4 regions of the Sporolactobacillus sp. KGMB 08714 genome follow, and region 1 is predicted to be linked to each of the others. Evidence: riboswitches for the same ligand, from Rfam matches in the RefSeq annotation. Region 1 holds a riboswitch; each other region holds the start of a gene.
What was found. A riboswitch is a leader RNA that binds a small molecule or an ion and turns the genes downstream of it on or off. The one in region 1 is predicted to bind S-adenosylmethionine.
Positions count from the first base shown of each region.

Region 1 (7,837 bases):
CTGGCCGATGCGCGGAAAAATAAAGGAATCGAAAAGCGATCTCTGGGCCGGCGCCGGAAAACTCGCTTTCGCCCGTCCGCTGATCGCTTTGCTCATCGTTGCATTATTTACGATTCCGCCGATCCTCACGTATCATGGCCAGCTTTCGTTTAACTCGCCCCAGGAACTGCCTGATACTTATTCGGCGAAACAGGGCTATAACATCGTTTCCAGCGATTTTGGCGCCGGAAATTTATCGCCGGTAACGATCTATCTGAAAAATGACGATAATATGAGGACGAGCGACTATGTCGCGTTAATCGAACGTATTTCCATCGCCTTAAAGAAGGATCCGAACGTTGATACAGTCATGAGCGTTTCCCGTCCGCTCGGCAATCGGCTGGATGATATTTATGTCACGAAACAGGCTGATACGCTTCACAGCGGTTTGTCCAATGCCTCCGGCGGTTTGAGCAGCCTGCAGGAGAATCTTCAAGGCACAAGTAAAAAAATCGATGGGTCACAGCCCCAGCTGCAAGCGGCGGTAACTAATGTCGGTAAACTTCAGAGCGGGACAAACGATACGGAAAAAGGCGTTCAGCAGATGCAAAGCGTACTCTCGCAGATATCCGTCGGCATTAAATCGGGGGCTTCAGGCACCGCGGAAATGGAAAGAAAAGTCCATACCGCCCGGACTCAGCTGGCACAGCTGCAGTCCGGCCAGACGCAGCTTCAGAGCGGCTATCATAAAGTTGCGCAAAACCTGCGAACCCTGTCCGCGCAGCTGAATCAATTTACTACGGCGTCCGGGAGCCGGCCGGCCATTGACACAAGCGAGCTGGAGCAAACAATGGGGCAAATTCAAACTAATCTGAATGCTTATTTAGCCGTTCATCCCGAGGCGATGCAGGATGCCCATTTCCGCCTGTTCGTTGCGGCCCTGCAGCAACTGCTGGCGGAAATGAAAAATACGCAGGCGGCTGCGCAAGCGGAAATCAGCCGCCAGACGCAAATGGAAAAGGCAAAAATCAATCAGCTGAATACAGGGATCAAAGCTCTGGCCGATGCCGCGGACCAGCTGAACAGCCAGTCGACAAAAATTACAGATGGACTTGGAGCGTTTCAGTCCGGCCTGGCGCAGCTGGATACGGGGCTTGCTCAGCTTGAAAGCGGTCTGAATCAGGCAGGCAGCGGCCAGGATCAGACGGTGAAAAGCTCATCGAAAATCAGCGATGCTTTAAATCAAATTGCCTCCGGCCAGGCGCAGCTGAAAAACGGGTCCGGCCAGATTCAGGATCAAATGAAGAGTTTGTCCGTGGGATTAGCTCAAGGGGCCGACGGTGCGGAGAAAATTAAAAACGGTATCAATTCGGCCAATGATTTTATGAACAACTGGACGAAAGTTCCTTATGAGCAATCGGGTATTTATGTCCCGAGTAAGATCTTTGACAATAAAGATTTTCAATCTGCACTCAATAATTATATGAGCGGCAATGGGAAGATAACCAAGATTCAGGTGAAGATGAAGGATGATCCTTACTCAAATGAAGGCATCGCTCATTTCAAACAATTGAAAGACGAACTTCCCTCTGTTCTGAAAGGGACAAAGTTGGAGAATGCCCGCATCGGCATCAGCGGGACGGCCAGCTTTAACAATGATTTGAGGCAGCTTTCGAGTTCCGACTATCAAAGGGCTGTCACTTATGTCATTATCGGCGTCTTTATTGCCCTTACTATCGTCTTACGTTCGTTCAGCATGCCGATTTACCTGATGGCTTCGCTGCTGCTGACTTATTTTTCATCGATGGGGTTCGCAGAGCTGATTTTTACCAGACTGGGTCACTACGCCGGTTTAACATGGGAGACGCAATTTTTCGGCTTTATTGTCCTTATCTCCTTAGGAATTGACTACTCGATTTTTGTCATGACACGATTCAATGAATATATGAAGATGGAGATTAAAGAACGGATGCTCCTGACCCTCTGGCATATGGGCAGTGTCATTTTTTCGGCGGTTATCATCCTGAGTGGAACTTTCGCTGCCATGATGCCGTCCGGAATGCTATCGCTTGTCGAGATTTCTACTGTTGTCATTATTGGTTTGATTCTCTACGCCGTCATTATCATTCCGCTTTTTGTTCCGGTCATGGTCAAATTCTTCGGCCGTGGGAACTGGTGGCCGTTCCTGCCGAAGAAAACAGGAACAAGTGATGACGGCAAAGGAGTCCTATCCGATCAGTCGCTCTAAGTGGATCCAGCCTGCTCACGTTCAGTAAAAAAAAACACGGCGGCTTCTTTTATTTGAGATGGGAATTATCAAGAGTGCGGATAGAGTATAATTATCAGAAGAAAAGAGAGAAGGCTGTCTCCTCCCTTTTCTTTTCATTGCGTCCGCCATGGCATAGATTTTGAAGGCTTTAATTTCATTTTCGCAGAGTCGCCGAATGATGCGTCCTTTCAAGGATTTTTCTGACCGGCTATCCGGAGGTCAGAGTTAAATTGCCATTTATCATTAAAAACACATAAAAATAATATGATTTAGCATTGACAATCCAAATCGAATTTCCTATGATTAAATCAACAATTGAATGAGTGCTGAGAATTTCTTATCCAGAGCGGCGGAGGGACTTGCCCTATGAAACCCGACAACCAGCACGGACAGTAGTATCCCGTGTATGGTGTTAATTCAAGCAGATTTATCTGTAAAGATGAGAAAACAGGCGTACGAGTCGGAGATGCTTGCTGTTTTCTTTTTACAGAAAACGGCATTTTTATTTATTATTGTAATTATTTGTAAAAAGATGCAGATGTCAAATCGATTAAGGTGGGCGCTATACATAATGAAAGACCATTTTCAGACACGGCAATTGCAAACAGGCAACACAAAAAATATTAAAAGAGGGTAAAGTCATGAGTGAAAGAGATGAGATTGTTGAACGATACAAAAAATATCTGGCCGATTACATCGCATTTCCATCTGTATCGGCTCAAAATACGTCCATTAAGGAAACAGCGGATTTTCTGACCGGATTATTCAGAACGGCCGGCGGGCATTCCGAAACACTCACAGATTATAAATATCCGTTGGTGTATGCCGACTTTCAGTCAAGCGATCCGGAAAAAAACAAGACAACTCTTTTATTTTATAATCACTATGATGTTCAGCCGCCTGAGCCGCTCGATGAATGGAACTCTGATCCGTTTACATTGACTGAGACTGAAGGCAGGCTGATTGGACGCGGTGTTTCAGACTGCAAAGGTGAACTGATCGTGCGGCTCACCGCCTTGAAGATTTATGAGCACGAGCATGGAGACTTTCCCTGCCGGGTTAAGTTTTTTGTGGAAGGCGCAGAAGAAATTGCCAGTCGGAATCTGGAGGATTATTTAAAAAAATATGCCGATCTTTTCCAGGCAGACCTCGTTGTCTGGGAAGGCGGATCGAAGACGGCTGAAGGGAAACTGGAAATTACAGGCGGGAACAAGGGCATCAGCTGCTTTGACCTAGTGGCCAGAACCGGAAAAGACGATATTCATTCATCTTCAGCAGCTTACATTGAAGGACCGGGGTGGCGCCTTGCCCAGGCATTATCGACTCTGCGGGATGTTGAAACAGGAAAAATTCTGGTTGATGGATTTTATGATGACGTTGAGCAGCCGTCGCAGCGAGCCAGAGACCTCATTAACAAGATGAACCTGGATAAGAATGCGATAAAAACATTGCATGGACTGACGCGGCCCTTCTTATTTGAGAATATTAAGGAAGCTTATGCTTTTGAACCGACGATCAATATCGCCGGGCTGACCAGCGGCTATGAGGGTGAAAGCGTTAAAACGGTTCTTCCGCATACAGCCAGGGCAAAGATTGATTGCCGGCTGGTACCGCACCAGGACCCTGCCGATATTCAGGAAAAGGTGCAGAAGTACCTAATTAAACGGGGATTCACTGATGTAAAAGTAGAATACCTGATGGGAGAAAAAAGCTACCGTTCCGATCTGGACGCGCCCATTGTTCAGGATGTACTCAAGGTGGCGGCAGATGTCTATGGCGGAGCAGATCAGTTACAATTGGTGCCGACAAGTTCAGGAACGGGGCCGATGTATCTGTTTCATCATTATCTTCATGCACCCCTGATGTCCTTTGGTGTCAGCGATCCGGGTTCGGGAGCCCATTCACCGAATGAGCATATTCACTTAAGTGATTATGATAAAGGCATTGATTTTGTCACAGCCATTTTTGAAAAACTAGCCCAGAAAACTGAACCGGTTCAGTAACAACAGGAGTGGGTACCATTCACCATTTGAACAGCTTCACTATATAGGTTATACTTCTTCTCTTTTACAAGACTGTCCTTTCGGCAAGTCAGCTTTGAAGATGACAGATAAATTGGCAGAAAATAGATCCCTGTTTATCGAATGACACTCATACATTTTGCCAGATCGGGCATGTGGAAATATCGTTTTTTAATGGAGGATTTTCAGCTTGTAACACTGTTTCGGCAGAAAGCGGCGGACTTTGCTTGGTCACCTGTTCATATGATGAATCTTTCCATACTGTGAGATCGCGGATGAAAAGCAACGGGTTATGTCTATGTCATTTTGCTCGCCCACTGCACTGCATGAGCGGAATAGTAAGCGTGCTGTTTCTGTTTAACCTGGAGAGGAGCCTTTTAAGCGATCCGAAACATGGCATATGATGCGGCGTTTTGCCGGACATAAACGGGAGATTGTTAATCGGGTTAACTCGTGTCAGCGTGCCTTGCTTTGATAAATGCTGATTCGCTATTGTATTGAAAATTATTTATCGCCGATCTGTCGGAATTAATCCAAGAATTCATATGTCAATACTTATTCAACCTTTACACTTATTAACTGCCGCATCGGCATTTGAATAAAAAACCAGATTTTAATGAGAGAGGGAGAGAAAATCCATGGGAACGAATAAGCGGCTTAAGAATCCCTGTTGTTGAAATTCCGTTTTTTTATAAAGCTTCTGCACCGCATAAAAGTGCAGGAAGCATAGCGGATTTTTACACAGGGAGATCTTAAGGCTTTAATTCAAAAAGTATGCGAAAGCTCAATGTTAATTGAGTGAAGGTGCGATAACCGGCGAATATCGGCCGGATTCGCGGATCATACGCGGAAGGGACGTGTGTAGGACCGTAAATTAACAGACAGGTTTAACAGGACCGTTCAGAAAAAAGAGGGGGAAGCACTCATGAAGAAAATAGGTAAAAAAGTAAGCGCGTTTCTTGGAATCATCCTTTTGATCGTCTCATTGACAGCCTGCGGGACGAGTGCAAACAGCAGCAGTTCCTCAACGAAAAAAACGACCGGCAATCTGGCTGACAAGCAAGTGTTAAACTGGGTTGCCCTGACCGAATTGCCGACGGCAGATTCGGTAAAAGAGTATGATACCGCCAGTGCGGAACAAATTGATATTTTCGGTGAAGGTTTGTATAAAATAAATGGGAACAATGATCCCGTGCCGGCGCTTGCCGTTGGAAATCCAGTACCGGCGAATAGTGCGAAAACCTCATACACTATTAATATTAAAAAGGGCCTTAAGTGGTCGAACGGGGATCCGCTGACTGCCAAAGATTTTGTTTTTGCCTGGCGGCGCCTGTTTGATCCTAAAACGGCTGCTCAGAATGCCAGTGTTTTTTTTAACATTAAAAATGCACAGGCAATCAGTGAAGGAAAGAAGAGTACAGATCAACTGGGGGTCAAAGCACTGTCGGATACGAAGCTTCAAGTAGATCTGGAACAGCCGGATTCCTATTTTGAGGAAACGCTCTCGTCAGAAAACCTCTTTCCTCAAGATGAAAAGTTTGTTACCCAGAAAGGGAGCAAATACGGTACAAGCAGTGCCAATACATTAAGCAACGGACCCTTCGTTTTGACGAACTGGGATGGAACGGGCCTGTCATGGACGTACAAGAAAAACCCGAATTACTGGGACAAAAAAAATATTCATCTGAATCAAATTAATGTTCAGGTTGTGAAAGAGACATCCACCGGAATCAATCTCTTCCAGGCAGGAAAGCTGGATGCAGCAAAGTTGTCCGGTGATTTCGTCAAACAATTTCAGAAAGATCCAAGGTATAAAACGGTTTTAGCGCTGCGGTCCACAAACCTGGAATTCGGGACAAGTTCCAACAAATATTTACAGAACGAAAATTTACGCAAGGCCATAAGCCTGTCCATCGATCGCAATCAGCTGGTTAAAAATGTTCTTGCAGACGGCTCGCGTGCGGCAACCGGAGTGGTTCCCAAGGGGCTGGCAAAGAGTCCGGTAAACGGGCAGGATTTTGCCGATGCTGCGGGGAATCTGGTTGTTCATAATACCGCCCAGGCCAAACAATTATGGAATCAGGCGAAAAAAGAACTCGGCGTTAATAAGGTTACTTTTACCTTGCTGACGACTGACGATGCCAGTTCGAAGAGTGTCGGCCAATACTTGCAGAATCAAATTGAAACGGCTTTACCGGGTGTAACCATCAATTTAAGCAATATCCCGGCTAAAGTACGTTTCCAGAAGATGATGTCCTATAAATTCGACTTGGCTTTAGGCGGCTGGACCGGAGATTTTGATCCGGTTAGCTTCCTGGAACAGTTCTATTCTACTTTCGAGCATAATCATGCTAAATTCAATGACCCGAAGTACGACAAGCTTATAGATAAGATTAAAACAACAGATCTGACCAACCTGAAACAGAGATGGAATGATCTTCTGAGCGCCCAGAAATACTTACTCGATAAGCAAGTCGTTGTTCCGCTGGATCAGGGTTCGGAAAACTATTTAGTGAACGCAAAGGTAAAGGGAATTGTAACGCACAACCTCGGTGCTCCGCTTGATATTACTCATGCCTATCTCGTTAAATAAATGGTTATGGAAAGGGGAGGACGATTGACCTGTCTTCCCTTTTTTTGTTTTTTCTTCAGAAAGAGAGGTTACAGAGATTGAAGAGTTTCCTAAAATACATGTTCAAAAGGATTCTGTACATGATTGTTACCATATTACTAATCAGTTCAGTGACCTTTCTATTGATGCAAAAATTGCCCGGCTCGCCTTATGGTAATGAGGAAAAATTAACAAATGTTCAGAAAACGGTCATGAACAAACAATATGGGCTGGATAAACCGGTAGCGGAACAATACCTGCTTTATATGGAAGGAGTTGTGAAAGGCAATTTCGGCATTTCCCTTCAGTTCGGGAACCAGCCTGTCAGTAAGATCATTGCAACACGATTAGGACCTTCCGTTCAGCTTGGCATTCAGGCAATCCTGTTTGGCACAGTAGTGGGCATTTTTTTCGGTATCATTGCCGCGATGTTTCAGAATACGTGGCTGGATACCTCAGCGTCTTTAATTGCAATATTAGGACGATCTGTCCCCAATTTTGTTTTCGCCGTCCTTCTGCAACTCCTTTTTGCCATCAACTTAAAATGGCTGCCTATCGGGCTCTGGGAGAACGGATTTGCTTCGTCGGTTCTCCCATCGCTGGCATTAGCCTTCGCGCCTCTGGCTGATTCCGCCAGGTTTGTCAGGACTGAGATGATTGATGTATTGCACAGCGATTATATCGAATTAGCGCGCTCTACGGGACTCAGCGAATGGGAGATTGCTGTCAGGTACGGATTGCGGAATGCGGTGATTCCGCTTATTACGGTCCTGGGCCCGATGGTCGCCAGTTTGTTAGTCGGGTCCCTGGTTGTCGAGCAGATTTTTGCCGTACCCGGCATTGGGGAACAATTTGTCAAATCGATCCTTTCAAACGATTACTTTACCATTATGGGTCTGACTATCCTCTATTCAACATTTCTCGTTGTCGTGATTTTGATTGTCGATCTTCTTTATG
Region 1 is NZ_JAUUBW010000034.1:71,762-79,598, forward strand. Features, by position in the region: gene Q6A92_RS14485 (MMPL family transporter) at 1-2,227, shown strand, start outside; SAM riboswitch class I at 2,583-2,694, shown strand; gene Q6A92_RS14490 (M20/M25/M40 family metallo-hydrolase) at 2,890-4,251, shown strand; gene Q6A92_RS14495 (peptide ABC transporter substrate-binding protein) at 5,195-6,862, shown strand; gene Q6A92_RS14500 (ABC transporter permease) at 6,961-7,837, shown strand, end outside.

Region 2 (7,837 bases), on a different contig from region 1:
AAGCCAGCGCCAGCAGCACGGCCGCTGCCGTAACAGATGATCGTCGATAGAACATGGCATACCCTCCCTGATCCCCATAGATTGTACTACCATGTATACGAACATCCCGGACAAGTAGACCAATGATCGGCAAAAATAGATTATGAATCCGAGAAAAACAGGCACGGATTAAAAGCGGAAATTCAGACAGCTTGTGTACCGACTGTTTCCATCCTGCTGACTTCACCGCCCAGAATCGCTGTACAGGCACTCCGGAATCCTCTTTCACACTATTTCGACGCGAATTTCCGGACAATGAGCACAGAATAAATATCAACGTCAGTGAAAATTTTTCAGTTTAACAAATTCCTATCATCAGGATAACGGCACAAGCCGCCGTCCGGAAAGTTCATGAACAGAAGGAAGCGGAGATAGTAAAGCCTGCCGATCGACAGGATTTAGGAGAAACCGGAGGCCTCGTTGCGACACGCCTGCAGAACGACGCGCTTTTGTCCGGCCGCGATACAGCCGTCCGCCGGAATTTTATGCTTCCTTAAAGTCTTAACAAACGAAGATATAGTTTTTAGTGTCAACAGGATCGGACAACGATGCCCGAATTTTCTTAAGAAGTTGCACTGACAGTGGGCTCCAGTACGGTCAGTGTGTTATTAACCGTATTTAAATTAACCGTGGCGCCGATGGGCATTGCAGCCTTATAATAGCCGTGCGCCGATGTGATATTAGTCATGAGCGGCTTCCCAAGCGGGACGAGAACGCTGGTGATCAGATCTTCGTAAGATGTCTGGTAGGCGTTTGGACAACGGGTGCACTCGCCTATAAGAATGCCGGAGCAGTCATCAAATTTCCCCGCCAGTTTCAAATGGCTAAAATAACGATAAACTGTGTTGGCCGGCGCATGCGTCTCTTCCAGAAATAAAATTTTATTGGTAGTATCGATTTCAAATTGTGTCCCCAAGGTTCCGACAAAAGATGTTAAATTCCCGCCGACAAGGGGGCCGGTTACGTTGCCCGGAATTCTGCTTACTAATGGTATGCCGGGCGGATTCTCGATCGTCCGCGATGCCGCAGTAGTAGAGGTTGCCGCAAAAAACTGGTTGTAATTATAACTAGGCGTATTCGGTGAAAAATCGAAAAGCAATAGACTATTGAAAGCAATCAGAGCGGCAAACTGGTACAGGCAATTCAACAAGATGGTGACATCGCTATACCCGCTGACAATCTTCGGATGACTGCGGATAAAATCAAAGTCCAGATAAGGAAGAATGCCGGCAACGCCGACACCGCCTCTTGAAGAAATAATCATTTTGACATCGTCGTTATGAAACAAGTCCATCAGATCTGATGCGCGTTCCTGATCCGTCCCGGCCAGAAATCCGGTCTGAGCATAAACATGCCGTCCGACAACCACTTGAAATCCCATATTCTGAAGGCCCTGAATGCCCTGATTGATCACGTTCGGATCTAATGGACTCCCCAGTGTTGCAATGCCGACCGTGTCTCCCGGCCGGAGCATCGGCGGTTTGGTAGCCATTACACTCCCTCCCTTTTACAGCTGCTAACATACTGTATTCAGCCGGAGCCTATAGGTGTAAGCGGATCGGATACTTTCTATATGGTCATGCCGTGTTTCGCGCACGATTCTCAGAATCGTTCATAAAAAGAAAAGATCATTCCACAGCTGCGTCCTATCCTCGCACCGACAGGCAGAGCGGCATCCCGAAGTTCCTTTAACAAAACATGCTTATTGCCTATTCCGCTCATCCCCAGACGCGCATAAATTAAAAAAGTATTTAAAACTTCGGGAGGCGCAGAGGCATGAACTTTGCTCAACCATTTGATGCTTCGTATTATCATGATTACAGAAATACAGATCCGGGTTTGTACCAGCGGCCCGTAAGCGAGGAGCAGCATGTACTTCATTTGATCGGTCCCGCCGTCAGCCACGGTTTGCGCGAAGCCCAGCATCTCGGCTATGAACATGCATTAAGAGAAGCTGTTGCAATTGGTTATTTAATGGGAAGAGGGCACGACTACCATACTGCCTGGAAAACAGTTGAATCATGGTGGCACGCGCCAGGAACACATTTGCCGACTCCGTATTGATAGTTTATCGGAAAAGGGAATCCGCTCAGGTTCCCCTTTTTTTCTGAGTGCCGTTCCCGCCCATCCGGATTCGTGGCCATTAAATGAAAAAGACCGCTTCGATCGGCGGAATTGCGGGAAAGGACATAAATGAAGTCTGATTTGTACTCTGATTATGGCCGATTTAAGGGTATTGGCTGCCGACCTTTTGAACGCCGCTGTCTTTTGTGGTTTACTGGTTTTCCTACTGCTGCGCGATGATCTCTGTTCAGACGAACCGCGGTATATTTTCGTGAACGGCGATAAAGTGACATTATTTAACTTTTGTAATTGTCACTAGGGATTTTTCTATCTGCAGACACATCTTTTTTTATTCTCAATCACTTGATCCCTTAATTAGGTTTTTTTATCTATCCATTTGTCCCCTTCATGATCGCTTGTCCGCTCATATAGTATATTACCACGTGATAAGGAGGTGCTTCGCTTTGGGATATGACGGCGGATATTGCGGCGGCGGGTACAATCCCGTCAGCAGCTTTGCTCTGATTGTTGTTCTGTTTATTCTGTTGATTATCGTCGGCGCTGCTTTCGTTTATTGATCAGGTGACGCCGTATCCGGATCCATAACCCATGTATGCATCACCCCTCCAAAAGGGTACCCCCGTGAGGTGCCCTTTTGAACTTTCAAAACGGCTTGTAAGAGGCCGGAATATAATCAGGCACGCAAGGAATGTTGCAAAGCTTTAGCTTGGACTGCTTCGCCGGTCTGTATGAAAATGTAAGCTGATTAATCTTGCCGCGGTTAATTGTTTGTCTATTATAAAGATTCATTGTCTTTCCATACATATTGTATGTGCCGCCATTTTAATAGAGGGGGATGCTTTGCGTGTTTAAATACATTTTATGCTATCTATTGAAATAAACACATACCGATTATCTGGCCTTTTTTGCCCAAGGCATAGAGAAAATGCCTTCTTTTGAGCAGGGAGGTTCAAAGAGAATAAAATAAAAATTTTTATTTTAAAGCACATGATGATCTTACCGGAGATGCAATAAAATACATCGTACTTGCTTCAGAAGAAGATCCGTTCGCGCCATTGGTTGGCAGTTGGATGTGTTAAAAACACATCGAACGAAGCAGAAAGACTGTCCGCATCGAGGATGAATCGATCAAAAAGGTCTATCTGCGTGTGAAAAAGCGAGAAAAAAAGAAGCCTCTCATAAGTTCAGGTGAACAGATGAGAAGCGTTGATTTATATATTTCGACACACAGTCGGTACATAGTCTTGCCTAATCCTCTGAACCCCCTTGATAGATAAGAGGTTAATTCATTTTCCCCATCATGTCCATCATTGAGGACATCATTTCATCACATTTGTGCATACAGCTCATCATATCATCCTTGTTCATCATCATGTCCTTGCCCGACATTCGTTCCATCATCATATGCATGTACTTCATCTGAGTCATCATTTTTTCCATTTCCATCATCATCATCATATCCATCGGCATCATCATTGATTGGTTCATCATATCTGTTTTTTCCATTGTAAATTCCTCCAAATGTGATAGTTGCGGAAGAAAAGCACGTTTTACCCTTTCGATGATGCCTCTCTCCACAACCTAAATTTACCATGAAAAATGGACACAATCAAAGCAAATCTGCAGTTTGAAAAAAATTGAAACACTAATAGGACGTGAAAAGCAGTATTCACGCCTTTTTTTCATAACTGATTCATAAAAAAATTCTATCTATCAACCAACAAAACTGCGCCGCCAAGCATTTCAACCTGTCATTTCAGCCGAAAATTTGTTGATTCCGACAGTTCAGTTGATCAATCTTGCGTCCCAGATCCAGCCTTTTCTGCTTCAATCTGAAAAGCTCTTTTGTAAATTGATCGGAGACTTTCCTCACATCGCAGCCGTGCAGACGATACAATTCAAGAATCCGGCGATTTACTTTACGATACTGTTGTTTCAGATTCTTTTCCTTCTGTCCGGCCGGCCCAAGCCTGCTCCTTTGAAGTTCGGCCAATTTAGCCTTAATTTCATCCTGCCATTTTTTATCGTGAAGTTCGCCGGCATAAAGAAACAAGTCCAGATAATTATCGACACAGGCATAATCCGCGTGATTCAACACTTCTACATCCCTTCTTATCTTCATTAATCGTCCGGAATTAGCACAGCGCTCTGAAAAGAGTCCGTTGCTGAGGTTTCACGGGGCCGGTCCCTCCGCCTCTCTTGATAAGAATGATGGCAGTTAAAAAATAAAAACGATTATTTTTTCCTTTATAAGAAAAATAACCGCTTCAGTCGTTTTATTTTTCTTATCTGCCAGATTAGATCTGCTGGAATTAACACCGTACACAATTTTATGTGCTGGTTGTCGGGTTTCATCGGGCCAGTCCCTCCGCCTCTCTTGATAAGAATTATTTAATTGACTATATTCTATCTTAAACCGTTCCTTGTGTCAATAACATTTTTTTAAAACTCTATCCATGGATTGAGCTGCCTCATTTCCGACCGCGGACCTGTCAGTCTTTCTTTGTATCTCCATTTTCCAGCTTCGATAAGGCTTTTTTATAAGTACCCACCATACGTTTGGCATAAGGGATCAGAATCTCTCCCTGTTCCGACAATTTGACACCGCGCCCGTTCTTTACAAAGAGCTCCGCGTTCAATTCTCTCTCCAGAGCCTGGATACGGGAAGAGATCGACGGCTGTGATAAAAAGAGTTTTTCCGCCGCCAGATGGAAACTGTGATATTTGACAACGGCAAGGAAGGCGTCCAGTTGATCAATCGTCATCATTCAGTCACTTTCCTTTAGAAGCATCTTATATGTGGGCAATCCAATTGCGGAGGCATAGATTCATAGATCGTTGTCTTTTCAATAAAGCAGCACTTTCAATCAAAAATTTTGGAGGAACCCTTTTTCATGCTCTTTCAATAAAAGCGATTTAATCATACACTTTTCTCCGAGCCTCGCGGAAAACAGCTCTCTCGAATCTCTGATCAGGCTTATCATTGCTACGAGCTTACGCCCTATCGTACAATCTGTCAATCATTATTCCTATTATTTATATATGATTTATCTGAATATGACTTTTGCAATTGTAAAACGATCCTATGTAAAAATCCGCTCCCGATTTTTCAGACCGGAAACGGATCCTTTTGTGTCGTGCCTATTCCATTAAAATCATTTGCCGGTCGCTTCAATTCAATCGGAGACCGGAAGAATGGCTCCCTTATACTTCGTGTTGATAAAATCCTGAATCGTTTTCGAATGAAGCACCTTTACAAGTTCCTTAATTGCTTTCTTGTTCTGATCGCCCTTTCGAACGGCAATGACGTTGGCATAAGGCGATTGCGATCCTTCAAGAATAAGCGCGTCCTTTTTCGGATTCAGATTCGCCTGCAGCGCATAATTGGTATTGATCGCAAACAGGTCGGCCGCGTTATTTTGATAAGCCTTAGGCAGCAGCGCAGGATCGATCGGCTGCAGGAATTTTAAATGCTTGATATTGTCGATATCATTGAGTGTCGCTGTCACCTTATCAACGCCCGATTTGATTTTCACGAGCCCCTTTGACTCAAGCAGCATCAGGATGCGGCCCTGTTCCGCTTTATTGTTGCTTATCTGGACGGTCGCTCCGTCCTTTATGTCGCTGACATTCTTATATTTCTTTGAATAAATGCCGAAGGGTTCGATGTGTATTTTACCGACACTCACGAGATCTGTATGATTCTGCTTATTATATAAGTTCAAGAAAGGAATATGCTGAAAATAGTTTGCGTCGATTTGCTTCGAAGCGAGCGCCTTGTTCGGAAGGACATAATCCTGGAACACTTTGACTTCCAGATTGATCCCTTCTTTCTTAAGAATAGGCGCTGCTTTTTTCAGGATCTCGGCGTGCGGAACCGGCGAAGCGCCGACAACCAAAGTTACCGGCTTCTGAGTGCTTGATCCGCTCCCGCTGCTCTTCCCGCAGGCGGCCATCACAAAAACAACAGCTAAAATCAGTGATACGACAAGTATTTTCCTCTTCATAGTCAATCCCCCCGTTAAGTTATGCTGATCGGATCGGAACCCGTCTCAGTCTGTCTATCTATTATCTTTTATCCACGTGGCGTACGATAATATCGCCGATAATCTGGACAATAAAAACAATGACCAGAACAAATATTGTTGCAACAAAAGTCACATCATTATTGTTTGCTTCAAATCCGTCATTATAAGCCATTGTGCCGAGCCCGCCGGCTCCGACAACTCCGGCTATTGCCGTATTGCCGACCAGAGCGATCAGCGTGACCGTCATGCCCGAAATAATCGACGGCATCGACTCGGGAAGCAGGACTTTCCAAATAATTTGCATCCTGCTCGCTCCCATGGATTGCGATGCTTCGATCACTCCCTTGTCCACTTCACGCAGACCAATTTCAACGAGCCGGGCGAAAAACGGAGACGCTCCGATGATAATGGACGGCAGTGCGGCGGAAGAACCGATCATCGTGCCGATAATCAGGACGGTGAGCGGGATAAGCAGAATGATCAGAATGATAAACGGAATGGCACGAAAGATATTGACAAAGGATGACGTGATCCGATAGACGATCGCATTTTCGTACAGGCCCCCCTTTGCAGTTAAAAAGAGGACAAGTCCCAGAATAACCCCGAAAATAAAGGTAAAGACTCCCGAAACGAGCGTCATATAGACCGTCTGACCCGTCGCCGTCAACATCCCCATCCAGTCGACATTTGGAAAAAGCTGACTCATGACGGCAGCACCTCAACATTCACGTGTTCAGATCTGATTTGTTCAATAGCGGCCTGAACGGAATCCCGGCGGCCGTTAATCAGGAGAATCAATGCCCCGTAAAAACCTTTTTGTGAGGGTGCCAGTTCACTGACAATCGTCGTCACACGAAGCGCCTCATCATGAAACAGCCTGTCCACGACGGACTGCTGATCGGTTTTCCCGTCAAAAAGAAGCTGCACGATTTTGCCGTCGGGATTGGCCGCCTGGAATTTTTCGATCCGGATCCGCTCTCGTAAAGGAGCTTCCACTTGTCCGACAAACTCCTTCGTGATCGCTTGCTGCGGGTTCAGAAAGACGTCCTTAACAGCTCCCTCTTCCACAATGCTCCCTTTGTTCAGAACGGCCACACGATTGCAGATTTTGTTGATTACGTGCATCTCATGAGTGATGACGACAATGGTGATACCGAGCGAACGGTTGATATCCGACAGAAGCTGCAAAATCGAATCGGTCGTTTTAGGATCGAGGGCGGAAGTCGCTTCATCACAAAGCAATACCGCCGGATTATTGGCAAGTGCACGCGCGATACCGACGCGCTGTTTCTGACCGCCGCTGAGCTGGGAAGGATAGGAAGACGCTCTTCCCTCCAGGCCGACAAGCCGGATCAGTTCATCGACGCGCTTCTCACGCTTTTCTTTGGACAGCCCGGACAGTTCGAGCGGAAATGCGATATTTTCAGCAACTGTCCTCGACCAGAGCAGATTAAAATGCTGAAAAATCATCCCGATTTGTTTTCTCCTCCGATTAAGTTCTTTCTCGGACAAGTCGGACAACACTTGCCCGTCTACTTCAACACGCCCTTCCGTCGGCTTCTCCAGTAAGTTAATCAGCCGAATCAACGTACTCTTGCCCGCGCCGCTGTAACCGATCACTCCGAAAATTTCCCCTTGTTTGACTTCAAGGTTTAAATCGGTTAAAGCCTTCACCGGGCCGGCAC
Region 2 is NZ_JAUUBW010000056.1:73,114-80,950, forward strand. Features, by position in the region: gene Q6A92_RS17700 (GerMN domain-containing protein) at 1-55, opposite strand, end outside; gene Q6A92_RS17705 (S66 peptidase family protein) at 602-1,531, opposite strand; gene Q6A92_RS17710 (hypothetical protein) at 1,816-2,103, shown strand; gene Q6A92_RS17715 (YjcZ family sporulation protein) at 2,550-2,681, shown strand; gene Q6A92_RS17720 (hypothetical protein) at 3,406-3,630, opposite strand; gene Q6A92_RS17725 (hypothetical protein) at 3,881-4,222, opposite strand; SAM riboswitch class I at 4,234-4,333, opposite strand; SAM riboswitch class I at 4,407-4,511, opposite strand; gene Q6A92_RS17730 (LysR family transcriptional regulator) at 4,617-4,892, opposite strand; gene Q6A92_RS17735 (MetQ/NlpA family ABC transporter substrate-binding protein) at 5,301-6,131, opposite strand; gene Q6A92_RS17740 (methionine ABC transporter permease) at 6,193-6,858, opposite strand; gene Q6A92_RS17745 (methionine ABC transporter ATP-binding protein) at 6,855-7,837, opposite strand, start outside.
Region 2: another riboswitch for S-adenosylmethionine. It lies ahead of Q6A92_RS17725 (hypothetical protein); the one in region 1 lies ahead of Q6A92_RS14490 (M20/M25/M40 family metallo-hydrolase).

Region 3 (7,837 bases), on a different contig from region 1:
CGCGGGCAAGAAAGCCGCTTTTGAGAAATTCAATTATGAATGTTCACAGACGGAAATCGACCGCAACCGCAAACTGGCACAAGAAGCCGGAGCAAATGTCATCGTCGGCATCGGCGGCGGGAAAACATTGGATACGGCCAAATCGGTCGCCTACTATGAAAAGCTGCCGGTCGTCATTTATCCGACGATTGCCTCAACCGATGCCCCGTGTACATCGATCGCAGTCATTTATACAAATGAAGGACAGTTCGATCATTACCTGTACCTGCCCGGCAACCCGGACATGGTCATTGCGGATACCGATATTCTCGCCGCTGCGCCGAAACGCTTCTTCGCTGCCGGTGTCGGCGACGGATTGACGACCTATTTCGAGGCGCGCGCCTGCTACCGGTCGAACGGCATCAACCTTGCCAACCTGAAGCCGTCGCTTGTCGGCGTCGGACTGGCAAAGCTTTGCTATGATACGATCCGCCGCAACGCGATTCCGGCTTTGCGCGCCGTTGAAAGAAAACTGTCGACTCCGGCCGTTGAAGCAACGATTGAAGCGACCATCTACCTGAGCGGCGTCGGTGCGGAATCCGGCGGCCTGGCTGCGGCTCATGCCATCCACAACGGAATGACGGCAGTACCGGCGCTGCACCGTGTCCAGCACGGCGAAAAGGTGACATTCGCTCTTCTCGTACAGCTTGTCCTGGAAAACGCGCCTCAGGAGGAAATGGAAGAAGTCATTAGAATCATTAAAGCCGTCGGTCTTCCGCTTACATTGAAAGACCTCGGCCTCAAGGAATTTAAAGAAGACGAATGGCGCAAGGTCGCCGAACTGTCCTGCGCGAAAAACGATACGATGGGCAACATGCCGTTCGAGGTCACTCCGGATGATGTATTCAATGCGATCGTGACGGCCGATGCCATCGCTGAATCCTATCACGACTGAGCCGTATCGGACATTAAGCGGGATCAGGAATATCTAATATGAACAAAAACAAGAGCACTTCGTTTTTTTAAAGCGAGGGCTCTTTTTATATGATCCGCACCGGCCGCGGCTTATCGAAAAAACTCACGGCAGCGTGCCGTTAAAGAATACGTTCAGCCGTCTGCCGCTCCTCCTCCCTTTCCCGTTTTCCCGGCAATGCCTGCTTCCCCGGATTCTAAAGGAAAGATCGTTTCCGGCTTCCTATTCTCTTTTCAGCAGTTTGGTGTTGGCGATGTATAGCGCACCGACGAGCACAAGAATTGCTATGGAATACAGCAGTACCGACCGGGGATCGTTGTGGGTGACCACGATCAGACGGACGATCGCCGTCACCCCGATATATACAAAATAACGAAGCGGAAAATGGTAATGCGCCTGAAAATATTTGATAATCAGCGCGATGAATTCAAAATAAAGGAAATAAATAAGAATTCCCTCAAGCAGATGATCATAAGAAGCGTTATTTTTTAAAAACAAATAGGTAAAAAACTGGATTGTCTCTTTAATCAGCGCCACACTCAAAATAACAGCCAGCGTGCCCAATGCAATGTTGAGTATCCACTGCAGGCCTCTCACAAGCAATTGATCGAGTTTTTTGTTTTCCATCTGATTAGCTCCCGCGATTGACCGAATTGAAATGATGCAAACCGTCGATATTATGGCGGGTATGCATATCATTGTCTCTCTTATACTATCTTAACAACGCTTTACTAGTCTGAAAAGACACAGATCCTTTAAGAACGATATATTTTCCTCACTGCCGTTAAATAAACCGTCATTTGTACAAATGGAATCAGAAGAACAATCATCACGGGAAAAATCGGCCAGGCTCCGGCAAAAAACGGATAGACAGCAATGATTACCGCACAGAAAGGAGCGGCGACCCATGTTGCCGCAAACGCCTTTCTGCATGCCTCGGCACTGATCGCCTTTTCCCGTTCATCCTCCGAGGGCGTTATGAGCGGATTCAGCCAGAACGAGCCTTTCCGCTTTTTCCTTTTTAAAGGATAGATGATCAGTTCTATCAGGCCCAGAATCAATAAAGGGAGAATCGGCAAAAGATTGACTGTGAGCGTGAGCGTCTCCCTGTCCGTCCTTATGGCTTCGGCGGCCTGGCCGGTGAAAGAGATCAAGGGTGTTGCAGCAAGCCCTATAAAGATAAGGAAAACAAAACAGAGAACAAAAGAAATCCTCAGCTTTCTCATGAATGATCCTCTCCTTTTTCTAACTGAAATACTTCTTCCATCGGAAGCTCAAACGCACTGCAGATCAGCAGGCCGAGCATCAGTGAAGGCACATAATCCCCCTTTTCGATAGAGGCAATGGTCTGTCTTGTAACACTGACTTTGTCCGCCAATTGAGACTGCGTCCAATCATGGCGCGCCCGAAGTTCTTTAACATGATTTTGAATGCGCGGCACTTGATCACCCCAGACTGATTATGTCCAGTCAATCTAACATAATGTTAAACCAGTTTAACATTTACAGCTTACATGTTAATAAGAACAATGTCAATGCTTTCATTGCCGGAAATTGGACCCGCGACCGGCCCGGATCGCTGAATGACGGCCGGGATAGCAGCGTATGAAGCAGCAGACGCTGGAAGCTGTCAAACCGGCCGAAAAAATGAGCAGCGCCGCCGTTGCACCTCGGCAGACGCTGCTATGCAAACATTTCATTCGTTCATCAGAAAAACAGCCGGTCCGCTTTTTTTCTGCGGACCGGCTGCCTGTTTCGGAAGGTTTTATATTTTAGTTTTTCTTCAGTCTCCTTGCAACCACATTGCCGGCCGACTGGATAATCTGGACGATGACAATCAGGATAATGATCACGGCATACATCACGTCCGGCTGAAAACGGACATAGCCGAACTGATAAGCGAGATCGCCAAGGCCGCCCGCTCCGACAAAACCGGCCATCGCCGTTTCGCCGATCAGTCCGATTGTCGCGATCGTCAGGCCGAGAATAATCGAAGAACGTGCTTCGCGAATAACCACGTTCCAGATAATTTTCGTTGTCGAAATGCCCATTGACTGGTATGCCTCAATAATCCCCCGGTCAACTTCAAGCATGGCCGATTCTATCAGACGTGCTATGTACGGCGCACAGGCAACGACCAAGGGGACAATGACCCCGCGGACGCCGATCGTCGTTCCGGCGACCAGCTTTGTAAACGGAAGAATAAAAAATAACAGAATGATGAAGGGAATCGACCGGATCACATTAATAAACGCATTGAGAAATGTGTAGACAGACAGATTCTCTGCCTGGCCTCCCTTACGTGTCAGCACCAGAAAGACACCGAGCGGAATGCCGATAAGAATGGAAATAAGCAGAGAAATCACGGTCATCTGCATCGTCTCGATAAATCCCTGCCAGATCGCGCCGCCCCATTGATTCAAAAAGTCCGCCATGTCAGTCGTTCACCTCTTCCACAATAATCCCTTCGTCCTGCAAAAAACGAACTGCGGCTTCAATCTGCTCCGGCTCTCCTTTGAGATGCACCAGAAGACTGCCGATCGACTGATCCTTCAATTGATCGATGCCGCCGGCAATAATGCTCGGCAGGACATCAAACCGTCTGGCAAGCGTCGCAAGAGACGGATCCTTGGCCGATTCGCCCAGAAAAGTCAGATTGACTAATTGACCGGAAGCAAGCAAATCTTGCAGCAGTTTCGCAGGAATGCCGAACCGCGATTCGCTGCGGACAAATTGTTTGGTCATCGCTTCTTTCGGCCGGGCGAATATGTCGACCACCGATCCCGTTTCAACGATTCGCCCCTTCTCCATGACGGCGACCCGGTCGCAGATACGCTGGATCACATTGAGCTCATGGGTAATCAGAAAGATTGTAATGCCGAGTTCTTTGTTGACCCTGAGCAGAAGTTCAAGGATCGAATCCGTTGTATTCGGATCAAGCGCACTCGTCGCTTCATCGCTGAGCAGCACTTCCGGCTCATGGGCCAGAGCGCGGGCGATCGCCACACGCTGTTTCTGTCCTCCTGAAAGCTGGCTCGGGAAAGCCTTGCTTCGATCGCTCAGGCCGACGATTTCCAGATATTTTTCCGTTCTCTGCTTAATTTTTTCTTTGGGAACGCCTTCCAATTTAAGCGGAATCGCGACATTGTCATAAACATCGGCCGTCGCCAGCAGATTGTAGCCCTGAAAGATCATGCCTATTTTCCGGCGCAGCTTCTGCAGATCCTTCCTGCCGAGAGAAAGGACATCCACATCGTCGACAAAGATTTTCCCTGCGGTCGGCCTTTCAAGCAGGTTCACGCAGCGGATCAATGTACTTTTCCCGGCCCCGCTGTAACCGATCACGCCGAATATCTCGCCTTTATTAATCTCCACGGATACGTCTTTCAAAGCTTCAATTTTATTCTTACCCACTTTAAACGTCTTTGACACATGCTCCAGCTTGATCAAAATGTTTCCTCCTTACCATGCAGGAACAACGGAACCGCCGAACGTTTTCTGAATATATGCCTTGACTTCGGCAGATTGATAGTATTTTTCTACCTGTTTCACGACTTTATCATTCTTGTTATCTGTACGAACGACAAAATAGTTGGCATATGGATTATTAACGAGCGGTTCGTGGAAGATGGAATCTTTTAAAACCGTCAGGCCGGCGCCCATCGCAAAATTCGTGTTGATTGCCGCAGCGGTTACTTCATTGAGCTGTGCCGGAAGCTGGGCGGCATCCAGTTCAACGATCTGCAGATTTTTCGGATTGCTGATGACGTCTCTTTTTGTCGACGTGATGCCCGCCCCTTTCTTCAGCTTAATCACGCCGGCTTTCTCAAACAGCTGCAGCGCACGAAGTTCGTTGGCCGGATCGTTCGGTACGGCGATTTTGTCTCCGTTTTTAAGATCCTTTAAATTTTTAATCTTCTTGGAATAGATACCCATCGGGAAAGCAACCGTTTTAAATGCATCTGTGATTTTATACCCTTTATTTGAAATCTGGTCCTTTAGAAAGGGCATTGTCTGATAACTGTTTGCATCCAGTTCCTTATCGTTCAGTGCCGTATTCGGCGTGTTGTAATCATTGAAAACTTTCAGATGAATCGTGAGCCCGTCTTTCTTTGCCAGTTTGGCCACTTCTTCCATGATCTGCTGGTGCGGGCCGCCGGTTACTCCGACCGTGATTTCCTTCGTGCTCAATCCGCTCGCAGAACTGCTGCCGCACGCGGTCAGCACAAAAATCAAAGAAACAATCAGGACAGCCGACAAAACTCCTGTAAACTTTTTCAAACCGTTTTCCCCCTGTATTTTTACATGATAACTATAATTGCCAGCCTTCAAATACTTCCTTCCAGAGAAATTCGGCAATAAAAAAGCTTCTCTGTTAAGAGAAGCTTTATCGATCCGATCTTCTCTTATCTTTCAAAATCCGAAAAAGGATTCTGCAGGAATTGGCACCTGAATTAACATAACAATTAGGTTGCCGGGCTTCATCGGGCCAGTCCCTCCGCCGCTCTGGATAAGAATGTATTCAATTGGCCAATGATTTGATTTTACCTCGAAATCAGGACGATGTCAAAAAATTGTCGATAATGCCTGAAGATTAAAATTTTCCTGTCTAAACGAGCGGCTCCTGACGGCCGGGCAGCCGATTCCGATGGATAAAAAACGATGCATCAGTTTGCTTTCACTGAAGCATAGCCCTTCGGATGGCTGCTGTGCCAGGACCAGGCGTCAGCCAGAATTTCCGGGATACTCGTGTGTTCAGGCTTCCAGCCGAGGATCTTCTTCGCCTTGTCTGAAGAAGCGATCAGCGTGCTTGGATCGCCGGCGCGGCGCGGCGCTATTTCCGCCGGTATGGCCCTGCCGGTTACCCGGCGCGCCGCTTCGATAATTTCTTTCACAGAGAAGCCTTCACTCGATCCGAGATTGAAAACATCGCTTTGCCCGCCTTTCAGCAGGTAGGCGAGCGCCAGGCGATGGGCGGCAATCAGGTCCTCAATGTGCACATAATCGCGGATGCATGTGCCGTCCTTTGTCGGATAATCATCGCCGAAAATCAGAATCCTGTCGCGCTCGCCGGCCGCCGTCTGCAGCACAATCGGTATCAGATGGGTCTCCGGGTGGTGGTCTTCACCGATCTTGCCCGTTTTGCTCGCTCCGGCCACGTTGAAATAGCGCAAGGCGACAAAACGCATGCCGTAGGCACGGTCGCACCATTTCATCATTTTTTCCATCGTCAGCTTCGTTTCTCCGTACGGATTGGTCGGCCGAGTCGGCATCGTTTCGGTAATCGGCACCTGTTCCGGCTCGCCGTAAGTTGCCGCCGTCGACGAGAAGACAATATGTCTGACATCGTTTTCCTGCATCACTTCAAGCAGAATCTGCATGCCGTAGACGTTATTATTGAAATACTTCAGCGGTTTTTCAACCGACTCGCCGACCAGAGAATTGGCGGCGAAATGGATGACACCTTCAATTTTTTCCTTTTTAAAAACCGAATCGAGGAACCTTTTGTCACGGATATCGCCCTGATAAAATTTGGCATCCGGATGCAGCGCTTCTCTGTGCCCGGTCTGCAGGCTGTCGACAACGACGACGTCGGTTCCTGCATCAATCAGCTGATAGACGGCGTGCGAGCCGATATAACCCGCACCGCCCAATACTAAAATAGACATTGCCAGACTCCTTCCCAGCGGATGGATCGTATTTTTTCATCTTGCAGACACCATCATTGTCCATCATCCGGCTGATTTTGACAAGTGCGGCCGCCGCAGGCCGGCGGCTGATCAGGGACAGATCAGCGGCGGGCGCTGCTCATCCATATAGCTGCCGATCGCCGTTAAACAGCTGAGATCGAGCGGGCTCGCAGACAGGAAGACACTCTTTTCTCCCAGCTTCAGAACCTTCATCAGTGTTTGCTTTATAAAGGAGGAGACCGGCGTCTGAATTTCCAGCCGGACAATCCTGCCCTGCCCTTTCGGTTCGGTTTCTTCGGCGGCCATTTCTTTGCGTGTCACCCTGAATGAAGAGACCCCGGTGACCGGGTCGCTGAACAGCCGCGGGATCTGTTCCATAATCATGGTTTCAAGAAAGATAAACACGGGCGGTTGTTCCGACAGCAGGAAGCAGCGGGGAAGCAAGGGGGGAACCTGAACGAGGCCGAGCCCCGCCTTTCCGTCGCGTCTCAGAGCGGCAGCCAGATTCAGCGTCCGGTTCTGAAGCCGCGGAAAGGGATGTGAGGCGTCAAGAACTAAGGGGGTGAGGGCGGGGAAAACAATTTTCTCAAAACGATCATGAAGCAGCGCACGATCCGACGCTACGGAGGAATCATAAAGGATGTGTTCATCCAGCAATTTGGGCAGGACAATCTCCCGGAAAAAGTCGGCCTGTTCTGAAACGATCCGGCGGCAGAAGCCGAAAAAAGCAGCCTCTTTTTCTGTTTCACGATTCTGCGGAAGAGCGGATGACTGATTCAGAAAGTATGTTTTTAGAATAAAAAAGCGATCCAGATCGTCTGCAATGGCACTGAGCAGCCGTATATCGGCAGAAAGCGGCCCCTCCCTCGTTTTCTTTTCGATAAGCAGCCGGCGGTTTGAGAGCAGCCGGCCGAACAACTGGCTTCTTTCAATGGCGGGATTTTCCGAATTCATGTCTCTCTCTTCCCTTATCGCTTAAATAAGCGGCCCGCCCGTTCTTTGAAGGTGACGGTAATCGGCATCTGGAGGGCGCGTTCAAGATGTTTCTTATGTTTTTGCGCTGCCTGGTCTTCGAAGAACGGATCATCGTGATAATAGGCACTGAGCTGCAGCGGTTTTTTCCTTGAAATTTTAACCTTTACTTCGTCAACGACATGCTGTCTTGTCCGGTCGAAATCATGAGCCAGACGCAGTAC
Region 3 is NZ_JAUUBW010000045.1:58,393-66,229, reverse strand. Features, by position in the region: gene Q6A92_RS16575 (glycerol dehydrogenase) at 1-934, shown strand, start outside; gene psiE (phosphate-starvation-inducible protein PsiE) at 1,175-1,579, opposite strand; gene Q6A92_RS16565 (hypothetical protein) at 1,708-2,178, opposite strand; gene Q6A92_RS16560 (helix-turn-helix transcriptional regulator) at 2,175-2,393, opposite strand; gene Q6A92_RS16555 (hypothetical protein) at 2,557-2,727, shown strand; gene Q6A92_RS16550 (methionine ABC transporter permease) at 2,724-3,386, opposite strand; gene Q6A92_RS16545 (methionine ABC transporter ATP-binding protein) at 3,388-4,401, opposite strand; gene Q6A92_RS16540 (MetQ/NlpA family ABC transporter substrate-binding protein) at 4,414-5,232, opposite strand; SAM riboswitch class I at 5,355-5,468, opposite strand; gene galE (UDP-glucose 4-epimerase GalE) at 5,619-6,620, opposite strand; gene Q6A92_RS16530 (hypothetical protein) at 6,732-7,595, opposite strand; gene Q6A92_RS16525 (Ppx/GppA phosphatase family protein) at 7,610-7,837, opposite strand, start outside.
Region 3: another riboswitch for S-adenosylmethionine. It lies ahead of Q6A92_RS16540 (MetQ/NlpA family ABC transporter substrate-binding protein); the one in region 1 lies ahead of Q6A92_RS14490 (M20/M25/M40 family metallo-hydrolase).

Region 4 (7,837 bases), on a different contig from region 1:
GCGCCCGCCTTCTGGTCTGCTGCGTTCAGACGCTTTGCCGCAGCCTGCGGTAAATCCATCCGTTGACAAAGAAAAACAAACCGCAGCCCCCGGAACGCCGAATTAATTTTCTGGCCAGAACCCGTACATTGCGCTGCCTGGCCACTTTTCTGTCTGCGAGATAGATGCCGAGCAGCCCGCGATTGATCATTTTGTGAAAGTTCCGGTCCGGCATGCCGTCAATTGCCGCATCCGCTTCCTCAATAAAATGATTAAAGCGGGCCATCATTTCTTCCTCACTGTTGTAATAAAAGCAGAAGTTGAGATCCCCTTCCTGTTTATCCTCTTCCTGATCAACAAAATAATCCATTAAAATATGCAGACCCTGAACCCATGGAAAATAACTGTTCTTGATCGTCTGAACGAGCTGCCCCATCTCACGGCCCCGGGCAGCCGCATAGGATACGATGCAGAAAATGCCGAGGGTGGAACCCGAGCAGGCAGCAAATTCATACCAGCTCATTTCAGGAAATCTGTTCTTATACTTCTGAAACCAGGCGATCAGCCGCGGAACGCGCTGATCCTTTTCGACATGTTTGTGCACCTGAAGATCGCAATAAAAACCGGCCAGCTCATGCAGTGCCGGCTGAATGTCGCCGAGCGCAGTCAATCGGGACAGAACGCCCTGACAGGTCGATACAAGATCCTGAAGATAACCGCCGTCGGACGAGACGTCCCGATATTGATAATAATCGGACGGGCCGGTGCCCGGAGTCAGCGCGTGCAACATGGCGCTGTGAAGCCTGCGGAAGTCCACGGGATCAAGCGATACGCTTCTGTCGCACAGATTGTCCAGATAATCGCTGATCGTCTGGTAGGCAACGATAAAAGAAATCACTTCGCTTCTTTTTTCTCCGGCGAGCAAGCTGTAAATAGCGCCGCCTTCACAGTGGAACGCTTTCGTCTGCAGGCTTGCGAGCGCCTGTCTGCGCAGTTCCGGGTCCGGAATGGCGCGCGCTTTCTTTTTCCAGTTTTCAAGCTCGCCGTGTACTTGCGGAAGCACTTTCCGATAAATTTGCGCCATCAGCCGCAGCGGTCCGGATGGTACGGCCATGAAGAATACCTCCTTTGCCCGTCTTAATTTGTCTTTCTCTGAACCGTCTACACTATGAAATAGTTTTCGTCTCCGCGCCGTCGAATCCGTCTAAAAAATTATTTTAGCGATACGGCCCGGCTCAATCTCCTTTTTATTATAATACACTATTATCGAAAAAATTTTCGTTTCTTGTCGTACGCCCGGCTTCAATTTTCCCGAATCATTTAAAAAGCCGTTTTCCGCTCTCAAGCCCAACGGAAAACGGCTTTAATCATGGTTTTTATTTTTCGGATGCCGAGGAACCCGCCAGAACCTGCTGCTTCAGCAATTCGGCCTTATCCGTTCTTTCCCACGGAAGATCAATATCGGTCCGTCCGAAATGGCCATACGCTGCTGTCTGAAGATAAATCGGCCGGCGCAGATCAAGCATTCTGATAATACCCGCCGGACGCAGATCGAAATTGTCGCGGATCAGTTCTACCAGCCGTTCTTCCGCCGCCTTCCCTGTCCCGAATGTATCGACGGAAATCGAAACAGGCTGAGCCACACCGATCGCATAGGCAAACTGAACCTCGCATTTATCGGCAAGGCCTGCCGCAACAATATTCTTGGCCACGTAACGCGCGGCATAGGATGCCGAACGGTCGACTTTCGTTGCGTCTTTGCCCGAAAACGCGCCGCCGCCGTGATGGGCATATCCGCCATAAGTATCGACAATGATTTTGCGCCCCGTCAGGCCCGCATCGCCCTGCGGCCCTCCGATGACAAAACGTCCTGTCGGATTAATGAAGAATTTGGTTTTACTGTCGATCAGGTCCTGCGGCAGTGTCGGATAGATCACATGATCAAGCAGATCCCTTTTGATTCTGGCTTCAGCCACATCCGGATCGTGCTGTGCCGAAACGACAATCGTGTCAATACGCGCCGGACGGCCCTCTTCATCATACTCTACCGTTACCTGCGTCTTACCGTCCGGCCTCAGGTATGTCAGTTCGCGGCTTTTTCTGACGTCGGCCAGGCGTTTGGCCAGTTTATGCGCGAGTGAAATCGGCATCGGCATCAGCTCGGGTGTTTCGTTAACCGCAAAGCCGAACATCAGTCCCTGGTCGCCGGCTCCGATCGCCTCTATCTGGTCATCCGTCATTTTCCCCTCACGCGCTTCAAGCGCCTGGTTCACGCCCTGGGCAATATCCGCCGACTGCTCCTCGATCGATGTCAGAATCGCACAGTTCGAAGCATCGAATCCGTATTTGCCGTCGTCATAGCCGATGTCCCTGATCGTCCGGCGCACCACTTTCGGTATATCGACATAAGTCGATGTCGATATTTCTCCCGTGACAAGAACGAGGCCGGTGTTTACGGCCGTTTCGCAGGCCACGCGCGCGTTGGGATCCCCTTTCAGAATCTCATCAAGAATCGCATCTGATATTTGGTCGCAGATTTTATCAGGATGGCCTTCCGTCACCGATTCCGACGTGAACAGTCTTCTTGAATACTTTTTCTTCATTTTCCTTCCCTGCCTTTCAGACATTATATACAAAATAGTTATAACGGTACCCGATCCGTGACTTTTCTTTTAATAAGGCATGAAAAAGGCCCGTTCCCTTGTGTAAAGGATTAGGCCGTTTCTTATCACGCATCTCTTATTAATCAGAAGAAAATTTCTCCTGCAGGTTAGCACCGTACCGCAAGCGGCCGGTTGCCGGGCTTCACCGGGCCTGTCCCTCCACCTACTCGGAATAAGAGCAGCCATATTATAATTCCCATAATAACGCAGGGAATTACCACTGTCAATGAAATTCCGCCGCCTCTTAAAGGGCGGTTTTGAGCCATACCATTATGCCGGTGCGTGCAGGAGATTCCGGCAATTTTTCCGAAATAATTATGGTTCACTTTTTAAGTGTGCTATACTTTAGGTGTCGAAAGTATGATGGCTATAAAATGAGGAAGGGATGTTAATATGAATGTGACGGTTTCCAATACGCTCATCTCTGAACTGTTCAAAGCGAAAAATACCTTTGTGAATCTGTCTTCTGCAGAACTTGTTGAGAAAGCGCTCGCTAAAAATGAAGGCGCTTTAACGGACAAGGGGGCACTGGCCGTGACGACCGGAAAATATACAGGACGGTCCCCCAAAGACAAATTCTTTGTAAAAGATGAAACAACAGAAAATCGGATTGACTGGAATCGAAACCAGGCGATCGGTGAATCTGTTTTCGTTAAGCTTTATCAGAAAGTCGTTCGCTACTTGAACGATCAGCAGGATCGTTTTGTTTTTCAGGGTTTTGCCGGAGCCGATCCGAATCATCGTCTCTCCATTCAGGTGGTCAATGAATACGCCTGGCAGAATCTGTTCTGCCGTCAGCTGTTCATTTGCCCGACTCCGGATGAACTGAAGAGCCACAGTGCCGATTTCACCGTTCTTTCCGCCCCCGGATTCAAAGCAGATCCGGCGATTGACGGTACCCGTTCGGAAGCATTTATCATTATTTCCTTCACGCATCGCATCGTTTTGATCGGCGGCACCGAATACGGTGGCGAGATCAAGAAGTCGATCTTTACAGTGATGAACTATCTGCTTCCGCAGAAACAAGTTATGTCGATGCACTGCTCGGCAAACCAGGGAAAGAACGGAAAAGTCGCTTTATTCTTCGGCCTTTCCGGCACAGGAAAAACGACTTTATCAAATGTTCCCGACCGTGATTTAATCGGCGATGATGAACACGGCTGGTCGGATCAGGGTGTGTTCAACATCGAGGGTGGCTGCTACGCAAAAACAATCCGGCTTTCAAAAGAAAAAGAGCCGCAGATTTACAACAGCATTCAATTTGCCACTGTTCTCGAAAACGTTGTCATCCATCATGATGACCGCAAACCGGATTATGACAACGGTTCTCTGACAGAGAACACGCGTGCTGCCTACTCACTTGAAAATGTCCCGAACGCATTGATTCCGAGCGTCGGCGGACACCCGAATGCCATCATCTTCCTGACGGCGGATGCATTCGGCGTGCTGCCGCCGATCAGCCTGCTGACGCCGGAACAGGCTATGTACCAATTCCTGTCGGGATACACAAGTAAGCTGGCCGGAACCGAAAGAGGCGTGACCGATCCGGAGGCTACCTTTTCAACCTGCTTCGGAGCACCGTTTATGCCGCTTCCGGCATCGACCTACGCCGAACTGCTGGGTGCAAGAATCAAAAAGCATCACGCGGCTGCCTATTTGGTCAACACAGGCTGGACGGGCGGACCGTACGGCGTCGGAAAAAGAATGCAGCTCTCCTATACTCGATTGATGATCCAGGCTGCGCTTGAAGGCAAATTTTCCGATACGGAAACGGTCACGGATCCGATCTTCGGCCTGCACATTCCGAAAAAATGCCCCGGCGTTCCCGACAAAGTCCTGCTGCCGTGGGAGACGTGGTCCGACCGGGATGCATACGATAAAAGCGCCCGGCAGCTTGCCAAAAAATTCAAAAACAACTTCGGCAGTTTTCCTGAAGCATCCGAAGCGATCCGCTCTGCAGGGCCGCTGGCTGAATAATAAATGTGAACAATCAAAAAGGCATTGCCCTTTATTTTCGAGGGCGATGCCTTTTTTTAATCATCAAATGCATCCCGATGCACATGAAGAACCCGGCGGCCGCCGAATTTCCCGGCAGCGATCGCCTTCATTGATTCGGAAAGCACGCGGTCTTTCATCAAAAAACTGTATCTTCCGTCCGTCGCAAGCGAATCGGGCAGCCTGCTGATAAATCGCGGACCTCCGGTTTCCAGATAGCTTTTTTTCAGTTCGATCCGATCGATCTCGCCATAATAAATATTCTTAACGATGGAATCGGTTTTTCCGTCGACACGATACTGGCCGACTGGAAACAGGCGGCCGATATGCGCCCCCGTCTCTTCATCGACTTCCCTGCGCGCAGCATCGTCGGCATTTTCACCCTTCTCCACTTTACCGCCCGGGAATTCGAGGCCCCGGCGCAAATGCAGCGTGAGCAGCCATTGTTCATGAAAACGGCAGATGACCCAGACGTGCTTCGGCCGATCGGAAAACGGAAAATCGGCAACAGCAAGACTGACCCTGTTTCCGTAAAAATCCTCAAATGTTTTAATCGCAGCCAAAAAAAATCGTCTCCCCGGTTTTTCAGCGCCTTTCCGCTCCGCCGGCTCTTTTTATTTCGGCAATTTTCGCCCGCTTTTTGCTCATGGATAAAGGCGCCCGTTGCTCATTATTGTACCACGTTTTTCCGCATACTTCTCCGCTTTTGTCCGTTTTCGCGCGCTGCACTTATCCGATATTCCTTTTCTGCCATTTCTGATAGCGTTTCCATTCATTTTCAAGCTCAGACAGCGTCCATCTGTTCAAGCTGCCCGGATCGCTGGTCGCTCTGTTTTCCTTCAGCATTTCAATCAGATATTTTTTCCGATTTTCCACTGCGGTTCTTAATAAATTAACATTATTCATCCTCTGATCGGGCCGCCGGATAAGTAACCGTTTTCAAAAAGATCCGACGCGCACCCTTCACTCCTTCCATATTATCAGAACGCCGTCTCGGCCTTTCCCGATATCATTTCCGTCCATGCCTATCTAAAACCCGGCTGATTGCCAAAACGCAATTCCAAAAAATTTCAGCGTCTCCGTATCTTTGAAAGCATCTGTTCTCTTTAAACGGAACACCGCCGGACGCAGACCTTGCCGCATGGATTCGGATACTTTTTATCTGAAATCAAGAATGTACTTATTTTCACAAATTTAAATACTAATATATATATTATATATCAAATATACGGAAAAGTATGCAATTTCAGCGAAAAAAAAGCGCTTCTTATAAAAAATCAGAAATGAGGTTTCGGATTGCCGAAAAACGGCTATATGATTACTAACCCTAACCCCAATACACTTTATGTATCATCCCGCTCCTGTGAGCGGGATTTTTTCATAGGGCAGATGTTTCCGCTCCGATCCGTACGATACGGAACGGAGACCGGCTGCCTGCGAAAAGCAACACGCGCCTCTCACGACGCATCAAGCATTGACCATGCGGCTCCGCCTGACTTTCTCCTGAAAATCCATTTGTTCCTGCCGCGTCATTTTCTTGAAGTCCTTAATAAACGCTTCGTATTTGGGCATGACGTCCTTCATCCGTCCGTAATCGTCAACGCGTCCGTACTGAATCCACAGCGCCTTTTCACAAAACTGCTTCATCTGACCGATCGAGTGGCTGATAAAGAAGATCGTCTTCCCGCTTTCTTTGAACTCATTCATTTTATCCAGACATTTTTCGGCAAAGGTCTGATCCCCCACGGAAAGCGCCTCATCAATAATCAGAATATCGGGATCAATATGGATCGAGATGGCAAAACCGAGTCTCGACCGCATCCCGCTTGAGTATGTTTTGACCGGCTGATCGATAAAATCGCCGATATCGGCAAATTCAATAATGTCAGGTGTCAGCTCTTTGATTTCATTTTTATTGAAGCCGAGCATCAGACATTTCAGCTCAATATTTTCTTTTCCGGTCAATTCACCCTTCAGACCGGAAGCAATCGCAATCAGTGCCGTTTCGCCCTTGACGGTGACCGTGCCCGATGTCGGCGGAACAACGCCGGCAATAATGTTCGACAGCGTTGATTTACCGGAGCCGTTGACACCGATAATGCCGATGACATCGCCTTTTTCCGCCTCAAAACTGATATCCCGAAGCGCGTAAAACGACTTGCCGTAGCTCTTCGGAGAAATAAGATCAAGGATTTTCTCAGAATTTTTAGTGTACATCTTATATTTTTTCGTGACGTGACTCACGATAACCGATTTTCCCATAATGAACCTGTCCACCTTACAGATAGTCTACGAAGTGATCCCTGAATTTCATATGGATCACCGAACCGAAAATGAACATCAGAGCAATGACGGCCCAGAAATAAATCGTATACTTAATGTGTTCGATGCCGTACCACGAGATGCCGAGAAGGGAGGCCCGATACCCCTCAACAAGATAGTACATCGGATTGAGCAGCATCACGTTCTGCAGAAAAACAGGCAGCCGCGACGGTGCCCAGAGAAACGGCGTCAGATAGATCATCATGCGCATCAGCGAGATCAGCACCTGCTGCAAATCGCGGACAATGGTCGTCAGTGTCGAGGTAATCAACGACGCGGACAGCAGAAAAGCGAGCGCCGCAAACATGAAATAGGGCAATTGTATAATATAGAAACTTATTTTGAAATCTGTAAACTGCAAAATAACGATGATGATGGCCATTAGCATTAAATGCTGGTAAAACTTTTCAAAAATGACATAGCTCGGAATCGTACTCATCGGAAAATTCATCTTGGCAATGAACCAGATACGCGAATAAATGGATCTTCCGCCTTCCATGATGGCTGGATTGAGGAAAAACCAAAGACATATTCCGGAAATCAGCCAGACAACATAGGGAACTTCTACGCCGTGTCCCATATATATTTTCGTATTCCGGCTCAAAATATAGCCGAAAACAAGCCAATAAATAAGAATCTGAATCGTCGGGTTGAGAATCACCCATAACATGCCTAAATAATTATTATTGTTCTCGCTTTTCAGTTCATAGAGCGACAGCCGTCTGATCAGATAAAAGTTGCCGACCTGCTCTTTAATCACTTTCCATGCAGATTTCATAATCCAATCCTTCCACATCACTGAGTCGTGCATGTCTTCCTGCGGCCGGTTTCGCAAAACCTCCAATCAATACTTTAGCACAGCTTTAGTAAAAAAGGAA
Region 4 is NZ_JAUUBW010000067.1:33,083-40,919, forward strand. Features, by position in the region: gene Q6A92_RS18295 (tetraprenyl-beta-curcumene synthase family protein) at 26-1,093, opposite strand; gene metK (methionine adenosyltransferase) at 1,356-2,582, opposite strand; SAM riboswitch class I at 2,716-2,821, opposite strand; gene pckA (phosphoenolpyruvate carboxykinase (ATP)) at 3,036-4,619, shown strand; gene ytkD (RNA deprotection pyrophosphohydrolase) at 4,676-5,200, opposite strand; gene Q6A92_RS18315 (Fur-regulated basic protein FbpA) at 5,367-5,543, opposite strand; gene tagH (teichoic acids export ABC transporter ATP-binding subunit TagH) at 6,105-6,899, opposite strand; gene Q6A92_RS18325 (ABC transporter permease) at 6,916-7,737, opposite strand.
Region 4: another riboswitch for S-adenosylmethionine. It lies ahead of metK (methionine adenosyltransferase); the one in region 1 lies ahead of Q6A92_RS14490 (M20/M25/M40 family metallo-hydrolase).